DNA from 2 places in the Dechloromonas sp. A34 genome. Region 1 is predicted to be linked to the other one. Evidence: predicted binding sites of a transcription regulator. Region 1 holds the regulator's gene; the other holds the start of a gene.
What was found. The regulator sigma-54, encoded in region 1, starts transcription at its own class of promoters, with help from an activator protein. The targets are predictions, from matches to a motif close to TGGCACGCTTNCTGCTNA.

Region 1 (5,534 bases):
GGCGGGTCGAAATCGCCCGGGCGCTGGCCACCAATCCTCGCTTCATTCTGCTCGACGAACCCTTTGCCGGCGTCGACCCGATCGCCGTCCTGGAAATTCAGAAAATCATCCGCTTCCTCAAGGAGCGCGGTATCGGTGTGCTGATCACTGACCACAACGTCCGCGAGACCCTCGGTATTTGCGACCATGCGTACATTATTAACGCTGGCCGCGTACTCGCCGCTGGACGGCCGAACGAAATCGTGGAGAATGAAAGCGTCCGCAAGGTTTATCTCGGCGAGCATTTCAAGCTCTGACCGTTAAGCAGCGCCCCTATCCCAACCGATGAAACCTGCCCTCCAACTCAAACTATCCCAGCATCTGGCGCTGACCCCCCAGTTGCAGCAGTCGATCAAGCTGCTACAGCTGTCGACGGTGGAAATGCAGCAGGAAATCGAACGCTATCTGCTCGAAAATCCGATGCTGGAGCGCGACGACGACGGTGGCAGCGAGACCTTTACCGCGGCTCAGCAGTTCGACTCGCCGCAGACCAGCGAAGGTGAGCGCGAACAGAAGGTCGAACGCGAAGAGCGCGATGCCCGCGACGACCGTGAAATGGATGTGCCATCAGCCCCCTCCGATGTCGACGACGATCGCTGGAGCTCGGATGCTGGGACCTTTACCGGTGCCGGGCGCGACGAGGACGACGATAGCGATGCCCAGGACATTCATGCCGGCACCATCAGCCTGCGCGATCATCTCGGCTGGCAACTGGGCATGACCCAGCTGACCGAGCGCGATCGTGCCCTGGTCCGCTTCCTGATCGAAGCCCTCGACGATGACGGCTACCTGTCGGCTTCCTTGCTGGAACTTCTTGAAACTCTGCCGCCGGAATACGAGATCGAGCTCGAAGAGCTCGAAATCGCCCTGCATCATATCCAGCACTTCGATCCGACCGGGATTGGCGCGCGCAGCCCGCAGGAATGCCTGGCCCTGCAACTCAAGGCCCTGCAGCCCTGTGCCGAACAGCCGTTGGCCCTGGCCATCGTCGAAAAGCACCTCGAGTTGCTGGCCGCCCGGGATTTCGTCAAGATTCGCCGCCTGACCGGCTGCGACGACGAGGCGCTGCGCGCGGCGCACGCTCTGATCACTCGTCTGAATCCGCGGCCGGGGGCCGGTTTTGCCCAGGTCGAGGCGCGCTACATTACGCCTGACGTCATCGTCAAAAAGCTCAAGAACAAGTGGACGGCCTACATCAATCCGGATGCCTATCCCCGCCTGCGCATCAACCGCCTGTATGCCGAGATACTCTCCCGCCAGCGCCGGGGCAATGGCAACCTGACCGGCCAGTTGCAGGAGGCCCGCTGGTTGATCAAGAACGTCCAGCAGCGCTTCGAGACCATCCACCGCGTAACCCAGGCCATCGTCGATCGCCAGCGCCAGTTTTTCGAGCATGGCGAAGTCGCCATGCGGCCGCTGGTGTTGCGCGAAATCGCCGACATTCTCGGCCTGCATGAATCGACCGTCTCCCGCGTCACCAGCCAGAAATACATGGCGACGCCGCGGGGCATTTTTGAGCTGAAATACTTCTTCGGTAGCCATGTTGCTACCGACACCGGCGGAGCTTGTTCCGCCACCGCCATCCGCGCTCTGATCAAGCAGTTGATCGGAGCCGAGGACGGCAAGAAGCCCTTGTCGGATAGTCAATTATCCGAAATACTAGGCCAGCAGGGAATCGTTGTCGCCCGACGCACGGTAGCCAAATACCGCGAGTCGCTCAACATCCCGCCGGTCAATTTACGCAAGACCCTGTAGAGAGAGGAGAAAACATGAATCTGCAGATCGCTGGTCACCACATCGAAGTTACCCCCGCCTTGCGCGAGTACGTGGAAAACAAGCTGGATCCCGTGGTTCGCCATTTTGACAAGGTAACCGGTGTGAGCGTCGTCCTGTCTGTCGAGAAACTCAAACAGAAGGCCGAAGTTACCGTCCATGTGCCCGGCAAGGACATGCATGTCGAAGAATCCGGCGACGATCTCTATGCCGCCATCGACGCCATGTTCGACAAGCTGGATCGCCAGGTTCTCAAATACAAGCAAAAAGTGCAGGATCACCATCGCGGTGAAAAGCCTGCGCTCGACGTTGCTGAATAAGCGCCGATCGGCCGCAGCGCTGTAGCTGCGGCCCCTTGCTTTACCCCTTCCCCTTATGAACCCTCTAAGCAACATTCTGTCGGCCTCGCAGGTGCTTCTCGACTTTGAGGCCAGCAGCAAGAAACGGGTCTTTGAACAGGCCGGCCAGCTCTTCGAGTCGCATCTCGGCTTGGCGCGCTCGGTTATATTCGACAGCCTGTTTGCCCGTGAGAAACTCGGCTCGACCGGACTTGGTCAGGGCATTGCCATTCCTCATGGCCGGATCAAGGGTCTGAAAAATGCGGCCGGTGCCTTCCTGCGCCTGGCGACTCCGGTCCCTTTCGATTCACCCGATGGCCGCCCGGTCAATCTGCTCTTTGTCCTTCTGGTGCCCGAACAGGCCACCGAAGAGCATCTTCAGATTCTCTCCGAGCTGGCCCAGCGTTTTGCCGATCGCGCCTTCCGCGATGCACTGCAGGCCGCCCCGGACCCGGCGTCCGTCGTCGCGCTCTTTCAGTCCTGATCAACGCTCGTGCGCCATATCAGTCTGACCCAGCTCTACGACGATAACCGCGAAAAGCTGCTGTTGAGCTGGGTGATCGGCCAACAGACCGAACGCCGGATCGAGATCAAGCTTTCGAACAATTACGGGGCAGATGTTGTCGGCCATATCAACATCATTCATCCCGAGCGCCTGCAAGTCCTTGGCTTTGCCGAGTACGAGTGGGCTGAGCGCATCGGTGAGCGGCGTTTCGGCCAGATGTTCACCGACTTGCTCAGCGCCCAGCCACCCGCGGTCATCGTTGCCGACGGACTGGTTCCTCCCGATCTGGTGACGGATGCGTGTACGCAGTCCGGTACCCCCCTGATTCTCTCGCCCAAGCCTTGCTCGGCGGTGATCGACCTGCTGCGCATCTACCTCTCGGCTCGCCTGGCAGACACCGTCAACCTACATGGCGTCTTCATGGATGTGCTGGGCATGGGCGTTCTGATCACCGGCGATTCCGGCGTCGGCAAATCCGAGCTTGCCCTTGAACTGATCTCCCGCGGCCATGGCCTGGTGGCTGATGATGTCGTCGAAATGGCGCGCATAGCACCAGCGACGATTGATGGCCGGTGTCCCGGCATGTTGCGGGATTTCCTCGAGGTACGCGGTCTCGGGCTGCTCAATATCCGTACCATCTTTGGTGAAACTGCTTCGCGCCGAAAAATGCGGCTGAAACTGATCGTCCATTTGCAGAAGACGGTTGCTGCAGGCGATGCACCCCGTTTACCGCTCGATGCCCAGACCCAGGAAGTGCTCGGCGTGCCGATTCGCAAGGTCGTAATTCCGGTCGCTGCCGGCCGCAATCTGGCCGTTCTGCTGGAGGCTGCAGTGCGCAATACCATTCTGCAATTACGCGGCATCGACAGCATGCAGGATTTCATGGACCGCCAGCAGCGCATGATGCTGGACGACGAATAATCGGGCGGCGATAGCACCGCTGCCGGCCGGCCATCCGCGGATGGCCGTTTTCCAGTTACTACAAGTGTTCGAAGTCGGCGCCGTCGGTGCTCGGGTCGTTACCCGAACCGCCGAAGCAGATTCGGCCGCTGCTTTCAAGCGCTAATTCGTGACGCCGGACCATGACTTCCTGGCGTCCCGAGATGGTGACAAAGCAGCCGTTGGTGCTGGTGTCGACGAGAAAATAACCGTCGGCCCGTTTCTCGATACGGGCGTGCTGGCGGGAGGCCTTGCGGTCCTCGATCACCAGCTTGTTGCCGAGATCGCGGCCCAGGGAGAGCGCCGGGGTTTTTTCGTCGAGCAGGAAGGCTTTGCCGTGATAGCGGACGCAGAGACGCTCAACCGGTGGCGGGTGCGATGCTGGCCCGAAGGCCGAATGGGGTTGGCCGCCGACTTCGTGGGTGGTCCAGTGAATCTGGAGCAGATTCAGCGAGTTTCCATTTTCTGGAATGCTGCCCAACTCGGGCATCGGACGAACCGAAACGATACCGGATTCCGGCAATTCGGCGGTCAGCGCAGAGCTGGCAAGGATCTGGTCGCGGCGGGCGATGCCGGCAATACGGGCGGCATTGGTGACGACCTCGCCGGTGAACTTGTCCCCATCTTCCGTGACCTGGCCGATATGGAGACCGATCCGGATAGTCAGCTTGAGGCCCGAGACCGGTGGCAAATCGGCGATCCGCTGCTGCATGTCGATAGCCGCCTGACAGGCGTCCTCGGCCGTTCCGAAAACAGCGAGCAGTTCGTCGCCGACGACCTGGGCGGTGCGGCCGCGATAACCGTCGATCGAACGTTTCATGCGTTTGATGCAGCGTTCGACCGCATGTATCGCCTCGGTATCGCCGAGACGCTCAAACAGGCCGGCGCTTCCGGAAACATCGGCAAACATCACGACCAGTTTGTGTTGCGAGGCAGTCATCGACGGCGCAGGAGTGTAAGTTATTGTTAAGTCGGATTATATGATGAGTAGCCGGGCTTCCGCATTATGCCGAAAGACTTAACGGAATTGTGCCGCTGATCGGCATTTCCGGCGCATCGAAGGCGATATCGCCCTCCTCGACCCAGGTATCGAGGGTCAAGCCCTGGAAATCGAACATGGCATTGTCCGCCAGATGCGAGGGGACGATGTTTTGCATGGCGGTGAATACGGACTCGGTGCGACCTGGGAAACGCTTGTCCCAGTCCTGCATCATTTCCTTGATCTTCTGGCGCTGGAGATTTTCCTGCGAGCCGCAGAGGTTGCACGGGATAATCGGAAATTCCATGCCGCGAGCGAACTTGGCGATGTCTTTCTCGGCGCAGTAGGCTAGCGGGCGGATGACGACATGGGCGCGGTCGTCGGTGACCAGTTTGGGGGGCATGGCTTTAAGCTTGCCGCCGAACAGCATGTTCAGGAACAGGGTATGCACCATGTCGTCCCGGTGATGGCCTAGGGCGATTTTGTTGGCGCCCAGTTCCTTGGCCGTCCGGTAGATGATGCCGCGGCGCAACCGGGAACACAGCGAGCAGGTGGTCTTGCCTTCGGGAATCTTTTCCTTGACCACGGAATAGGTATCGACCGCGACAATGCGATGCTCGATGCCGAGCGATTCAAAATAGGCCGGCAGTACGTCAGCTGGGAATCCGGGCTGCTTCTGATCGAGATTCATCGCGATCAAGCGGAATTTGACGGGCGCCCGTTGCTGGAGTGCCATCAGCATGGCCAACAGGGTGTAGGAATCCTTGCCGCCGGAGCAGCAAACGAGGACGGTGTCGCCATCCTCAATCATCTTGTAGTCGCCGATGGCCTTGCCGGTTCGGCTTTCAAGGAACTTGCGGAGTTTTTGCAGGGTATTGGAGGTGGTCATGGGACAGGCTATGCAGTGACCGAGGGGAGATAGCAGAACCCGGCCGGTCGCGGTCAATCTGGAGACCGATCA
Region 2 (5,534 bases), 620 kb from region 1:
GCTGGTCGAGGTTTCGGACCTGATTTTCGCGGTCGATTCGATACCGGCAATTTTTGCGATCACCACCGACCCCTTCATCGTCCTCACCTCGAACATCTTCGCGATCCTCGGACTGCGTGCCATGTACTTCCTGCTCGCTGGCGTCGCCGAGCGTTTCTCGCTGCTCAAGTACGGGCTGGCCATCGTGCTGATGTTCATCGGCGTCAAGATGCTGCTGATCGATGTCTACAAAATTCCGGTCGGTTTCTCACTGGCCGTCGTGGCGGTGATCATCGGCGCCTCGGTATGGGCTTCGCTGCGCAAGGAGCGGCGCGAGGGCGGTGGCGAATAAGGGTATTCCCGCGCCCTATTGCCAAGCGCCACAAATCGCCGAATACTGACCGTTGGGGCACGCCTCCACCACTTGTCGCGTTCCCCGCTCACGGCTGTATTTCAGAACAATGACCGGATGGAGACAAACCATGACCCTTTCAGCCAAGGTGCAAACGCACAAACTTTCCGCCAATTCCACACTGTGTGCCGCCGGCTACAACCTGATCGGCGCCGACTCGCCGGCGATCGAGGCGATGACCGACTTCACCCGGGTCAGTGTGGTGACCATCGCGGCCACCGCCACGCTGGACGCCGCCAATGCGCGGATGATTGCGCGCGGCGTCCGCCTGCTGCTGGTCAGCGCCCCGGATCACACGGTGGAAGGCCTGATCTCGGCGCGCGACGTGCTCGGCGAGCGGCCGATGCAGATCGCCCTGGCCCGCGGCGGCAAGCGCGAGGACCTGACCGTCCGCGACCTGATGGTGCCGGCTGCCCAGATCGACACGCTGTACTTCAACGAGGTGCTCAACGCCCGCGTCAGCGACATCCTGAAGGCGCTGAAGAAACAGGGGCGGCAGCACATCATGGTCGAGGACATCGATCCGGGTACCGGCCTGCCGCGCGTTCGCGGCATCTTCTCGGCAACCCAGATCGGCCGCCTGCTCGGCGTGCCGGTGCTCGGGTTCGACCTGCCGCAGACCTTTGCCGAAATCGAGGCGGCGCTGGCCCATTGATGCCCGGCGACCTGCTGCAATGAAGACGCCGGACGACCTGCGTCAACTGGCGACGCAATCCCTGCTCGCGCATTTCGCCGATCTCTGTGAAGGCGCGGTGATCGTCGACGCCCAGGCCAATGTCGTGTGGATGAACGACCGCTATCCGGAGCGTCTGCATATCGCCGATCCGGCGGCGGCGATCGGCCAGGCGATCGAGAACGTCATTCCGAACAGCCTGATGCGTCAGGTGGTCGACAGCGGCCGGCCGATCATGCTCGACATCATGGATTTCGGCGACGAATCCTTCGTCGTCACCCGCCTGCCGCTGCGCGACGAGCATGGAAAGGTGATCGGCGCCGTCGGCTTCATGCTCTACGACGACCCGCGCCACCTGGCGCCGGTCGTTTCTCGCTACCAGCGCCTGCGTTCCGATCTGGCCGAGGCCGAACGCAAACTGGCCGAAGCCCGGCAGACCAAGTACACCTTCTCCAGTTTCATCGGTGTCGCCGCGGCCAGCAACGAGGTCAAGCAGGCGGCCCGGCGCGCGGCGCGCACCGCCTCAGCGGTGCTGATCCTCGGCGAAACCGGCACCGGCAAGGAACTGCTGGCGCAGGCCATCCATGCCGCCAGCCCGCGGGCCAAGCGGGCCTTCGTCGCTGTCAATCTCGCTGCCGTGCCGGAAAACCTGCTCGAGGCGGAATTCTTCGGCGTCGCCCCCGGAGCCTTCACCGGCGCCGAGCGGCGCGGCCGCGACGGCAAGTTCAAGCTGGCCGATGGCGGTACGCTGTTCCTCGACGAAATCGGCGACATGCCGCTGGCCCTTCAAGCCAAGCTGTTGCGGACCCTGCAGGAAAAGGAGTTCGAAGCCGTCGGCTCCAATCGCTTGCAGACGGTGGATGTGCGGGTCATCGCGGCGACCAGCCGCAACCTGGAACAGATGGTTGCCGGCGGTAGCTTTCGCGCCGATCTCTATTACCGCCTGAACGTGATCACCCTGAATACCCCGCCCTTGCGCGCGCGACTGGACGATTTTCCGCTGCTCGCCGAGCATCTCGTCGACCAGATCTGCCGCCAGCAGGGGATCCCCGTGCATGGCGTTGCGCCGGCTGCCGTCGAGCGGCTGCGCCGGCATGACTGGCCGGGCAACGTACGTGAACTGTCGAACGTGCTGGAGCGCGCGCTGCTGATGTCGGACGGCGACGTGCTGGAAGCGGGCGATCTCGATCGTGTGATGCCGGTCGCCATGGTGCCGCCCGCCCTGGCCATCGTCGGCGGCGGCATGGCCGAAGCGGTCGCCCAGGCCGAGCGCGAGGCCATCCTCGTCGCGCTGCGCAACTGCCATGGCAACAAGGCACAGGCCGCCCGCACTCTCGGCATTTCCCGCGCCGCCCTCTACGAAAAGATTGCCGTGTTGGGTGTCCAGGCCAACGCCGCCTAGCACCACAAATTCAAAGGCTGGCACCAGTTGTCCGGCCGGCTGGACAGGGTGTCTGCCGGGGCAGACAGAAATTTCCGGAACGGGAGCAGGAATTCTGTCAGTTAACATATATATTCAATAACTTGAGCTGTGTGGCACGGGGCGTGCGATAGCGAAAGCGCCGCAATAAATCTTAATGGAGACAAAAGTGGACTTTCTCATCGTACTGGCCTCGCTGGCCTTCCTGATGTTCGTGGCCTATCGCGGCTACAGCGTCATCCTCTTCGCGCCGATTGCCGCCATGGGCGCCGTGCTCTTCATCGATCCGACGCTGGTCGCTCCGATGTTCACCGGCCTCTTCATGGACAAGATGGTCGGCTTCGTGAAGAATTTCTTCCCGGTCTTCCTGCTCGGTGCCGTGTTCGGCAAGGTCATCGAGCTGTCGGGCTTCTCGAAGGCGATCGTCGCCTCGGTGATCAAGATGATCGGCAGCGAGCGGGCGATGCTTTCGATCGTCCTCGTCTGCGCGATCCTCACCTATGGCGGGGTCTCGCTGTTTGTCGTGGTCTTCGCGGTCTATCCCTTCGCCGCCGAGATGTTCCGCCAGGGCGGCATTCCGAAGCGCCTGATTCCCGGCACCATCGCCCTCGGCGCCTTCACCTTCACGATGGATTCTCTGCCCGGCACGCCGCAGATCCAGAACATCATCCCGACCACTTTCTTCAAGACCGATATCTATGCGGCGCCGTGGCTCGGCCTGATCGGTGGCATCTTCATCCTGACCTGTGGCCTGATCTACCTCGAATGGTGCCGCCGGCGCGCGATGGCGGCTGGCGAAGGCTACGGCGACGGCCATATCAACGAGCCGGAAGCCTTCGAGCACGAGAAGCTGGCCCATCCGCTGATCGCCATTCTGCCGCTGATCATGGTCGGCGTCATGAACAAGGTGTTTACCACTGCCATTCCGCTGCTCTACGGCGAGCAGGTTTCCTTCATTCCGGCCATCATCGGCAAGGCGGCGCCGGTCGTCCAGCAGACCAAGGCGGTCGCCGCCATCTGGGCGGTCGAGGGGGCGCTGCTGGTCGGCATTGCCACCGTCTTCGTCTTCGCCTGGAAAACGGTGTTCGCCAAATTTGCCGAAGGCAGCAAAGGTGCCATCGGCGGGGCGCTGTTGGCGACCATGAACACCGCTTCCGAATACGGCTTCGGTGCCGTGATCGCTGCCTTGCCGGGATTCCTGGTTGTCGCCAACGCCCTGAGCTCGATTCCCAATCCGCTGATCAACGAAGCGATCACGGTTACCGCGCTGGCCGGCATTACCGGTTCCGCTTCCGGCGGCATGGGTATCGCGCTGGCGGCGATGGCCGAAACCTTCATCGCCAACGCCCAGGCGGCCGGCATTCCGCTCGAAGTCTTCCACCGCGTCGCCTCGATGGCTTCCGGCGGCATGGACACCCTGCCGCACAACGGTGCGGTGATCACGCTGCTCGCGGTGACCGGCCTGACGCACCGCCAGTCGTACAAGGACATCTTCGCCATCACCTGCATCAAGACGATGGCCGTGTTCGTGGTGATTGGCGTGTTCTACGCCACTGGTATCGTTTGATCATCCAATAATAACGAGGAGACTAAGCATGGCCCTTTCCCGTCACCCAATCGCCGCGTCGCTGCGCGCCTCCGATACCGGCAAGGTCGTTTCGGCGCGCGATGCCGTGCGCCTCATCAAGGATGGCGACACCGTCGCCACCGGCGGCTTCGTCGGCATCGGCTTTGCCGAAAACATTGCCATCGCGCTCGAACAGCGCTTTCTCGAAGGCGAGGAGGCGGATGTCCATGGCCTCGGCAGCCCGCGCAACCTGACCCTGGTCTATGCTGCCGGGCAGGGCGACGGCAAGGAGCGCGGCCTCAACCATTTCGGCCACGACGGCCTAGTGGCGCGGGTCATCGGCGGCCACTGGGGGCTCGTTCCCAAGCTGCAGCAACTGGCTGTCGCCAACCGGATCGAGGCCTACAACCTGCCGCAGGGGGTGATCACCCATATGTTCCGCGACATCGCGGCCGGCAAGCCGGGAACGATCACCCGGGTCGGCCTCGGCACCTTTGTCGATCCGCGCTTCGGCGGCGGCAAGCTCAACGAGATGACGACCAAGGAGGTCGTCCGTCTGATGGAGATCGACGGCGAGGAATACCTGTTCTACAAGGCCTTCCCGATCAATGTCGGAATCATCCGCGGGACGACGGCCGACCCCGACGGCAACATCACCATGGAGAAGGAGGCCCTGACCCTGGAAGCGCAGGCCATCGCGATGGCGGCACGCAATTCGGGCGGCATCGTCATCGTCCAGGTCGAACGCATCGCCGAGCGTGGCACGCTGAACCCCCGTCAGGTCAAAATTCCCGGCATCCTGGTCGATTGCGTCGTGGTCTCGGAGAAGCCCGAGTACCACATGCAGACCTTCAGCGAACAATACAGCCCGGCCTTCGCCGGCGAGATCAAGGTGCCGCTGTCTGCCATTGCCGCGATGCCGATGAGCGAACGCAAGATCATCGCCCGGCGGGCGGCGCTGGAATTGAAGGCCAACGCCGTGGTCAACCTCGGCATCGGCATGCCGGAAGGCGTCGCCACCGTCGCGGCCGAGGAACAGGTCATCGACCTGCTGACGCTGACCGCCGAACCTGGCGTCATCGGCGGTGTGCCGGCCGGCGGCCTGAGCTTCGGGGCGGCGACCAACGCCCAGGCGATCATCGACCAGCCCAGCCAGTTCGACTTCTACGACGGCGGCGGCCTCGACATCGCCTTCCTCGGGCTGGCCCAGGCCGACCGCATGGGCAACCTGAATGTTTCAAAGTTCGGCCCGCGTCTGGCCGGGGCCGGCGGCTTCATCAACATTTCGCAGAATGCCAAGAAGGTCGTCTTCGTCGGCACCTTTACCGCCGGTAATCTGGAGGTTGCGATCAACGAAGGCAAGCTGGTGATCCTCGAGGACGGCAAGGCGACCAAGTTCGTCGAGGAGGTCGAGCACCGCACCTTCAGCGGCTCGCAGGCCGCCAAGTGGGGCAAGAGCGTGCTCTACATCACCGAGCGCTGC

Region 2: the regulator sigma-54 is predicted to act here: its motif matches at 2,599-2,616, upstream of NQE15_RS02855 (GntP family permease).

What each region holds. Positions count from the first base shown of each region.
Region 1 is NZ_CP102486.1:4,709,424-4,714,957, reverse strand. Features, by position in the region: gene lptB (LPS export ABC transporter ATP-binding protein) at 1-296, shown strand, start outside; gene NQE15_RS23480 (RNA polymerase factor sigma-54) at 325-1,794, shown strand; gene hpf (ribosome hibernation-promoting factor, HPF/YfiA family) at 1,809-2,132, shown strand; gene ptsN (PTS IIA-like nitrogen regulatory protein PtsN) at 2,188-2,634, shown strand; gene hprK (HPr(Ser) kinase/phosphatase) at 2,644-3,576, shown strand; gene NQE15_RS23460 (adenylate/guanylate cyclase domain-containing protein) at 3,635-4,534, opposite strand; gene ttcA (tRNA 2-thiocytidine(32) synthetase TtcA) at 4,599-5,462, opposite strand.
Region 2 is NZ_CP102486.1:568,062-573,595, forward strand. Features, by position in the region: gene NQE15_RS02840 (TerC family protein) at 1-331, shown strand, start outside; gene NQE15_RS02845 (CBS domain-containing protein) at 462-1,046, shown strand; gene NQE15_RS02850 (sigma-54 interaction domain-containing protein) at 1,066-2,466, shown strand; gene NQE15_RS02855 (GntP family permease) at 2,654-4,051, shown strand; gene NQE15_RS02860 (acyl CoA:acetate/3-ketoacid CoA transferase) at 4,080-5,534, shown strand, end outside.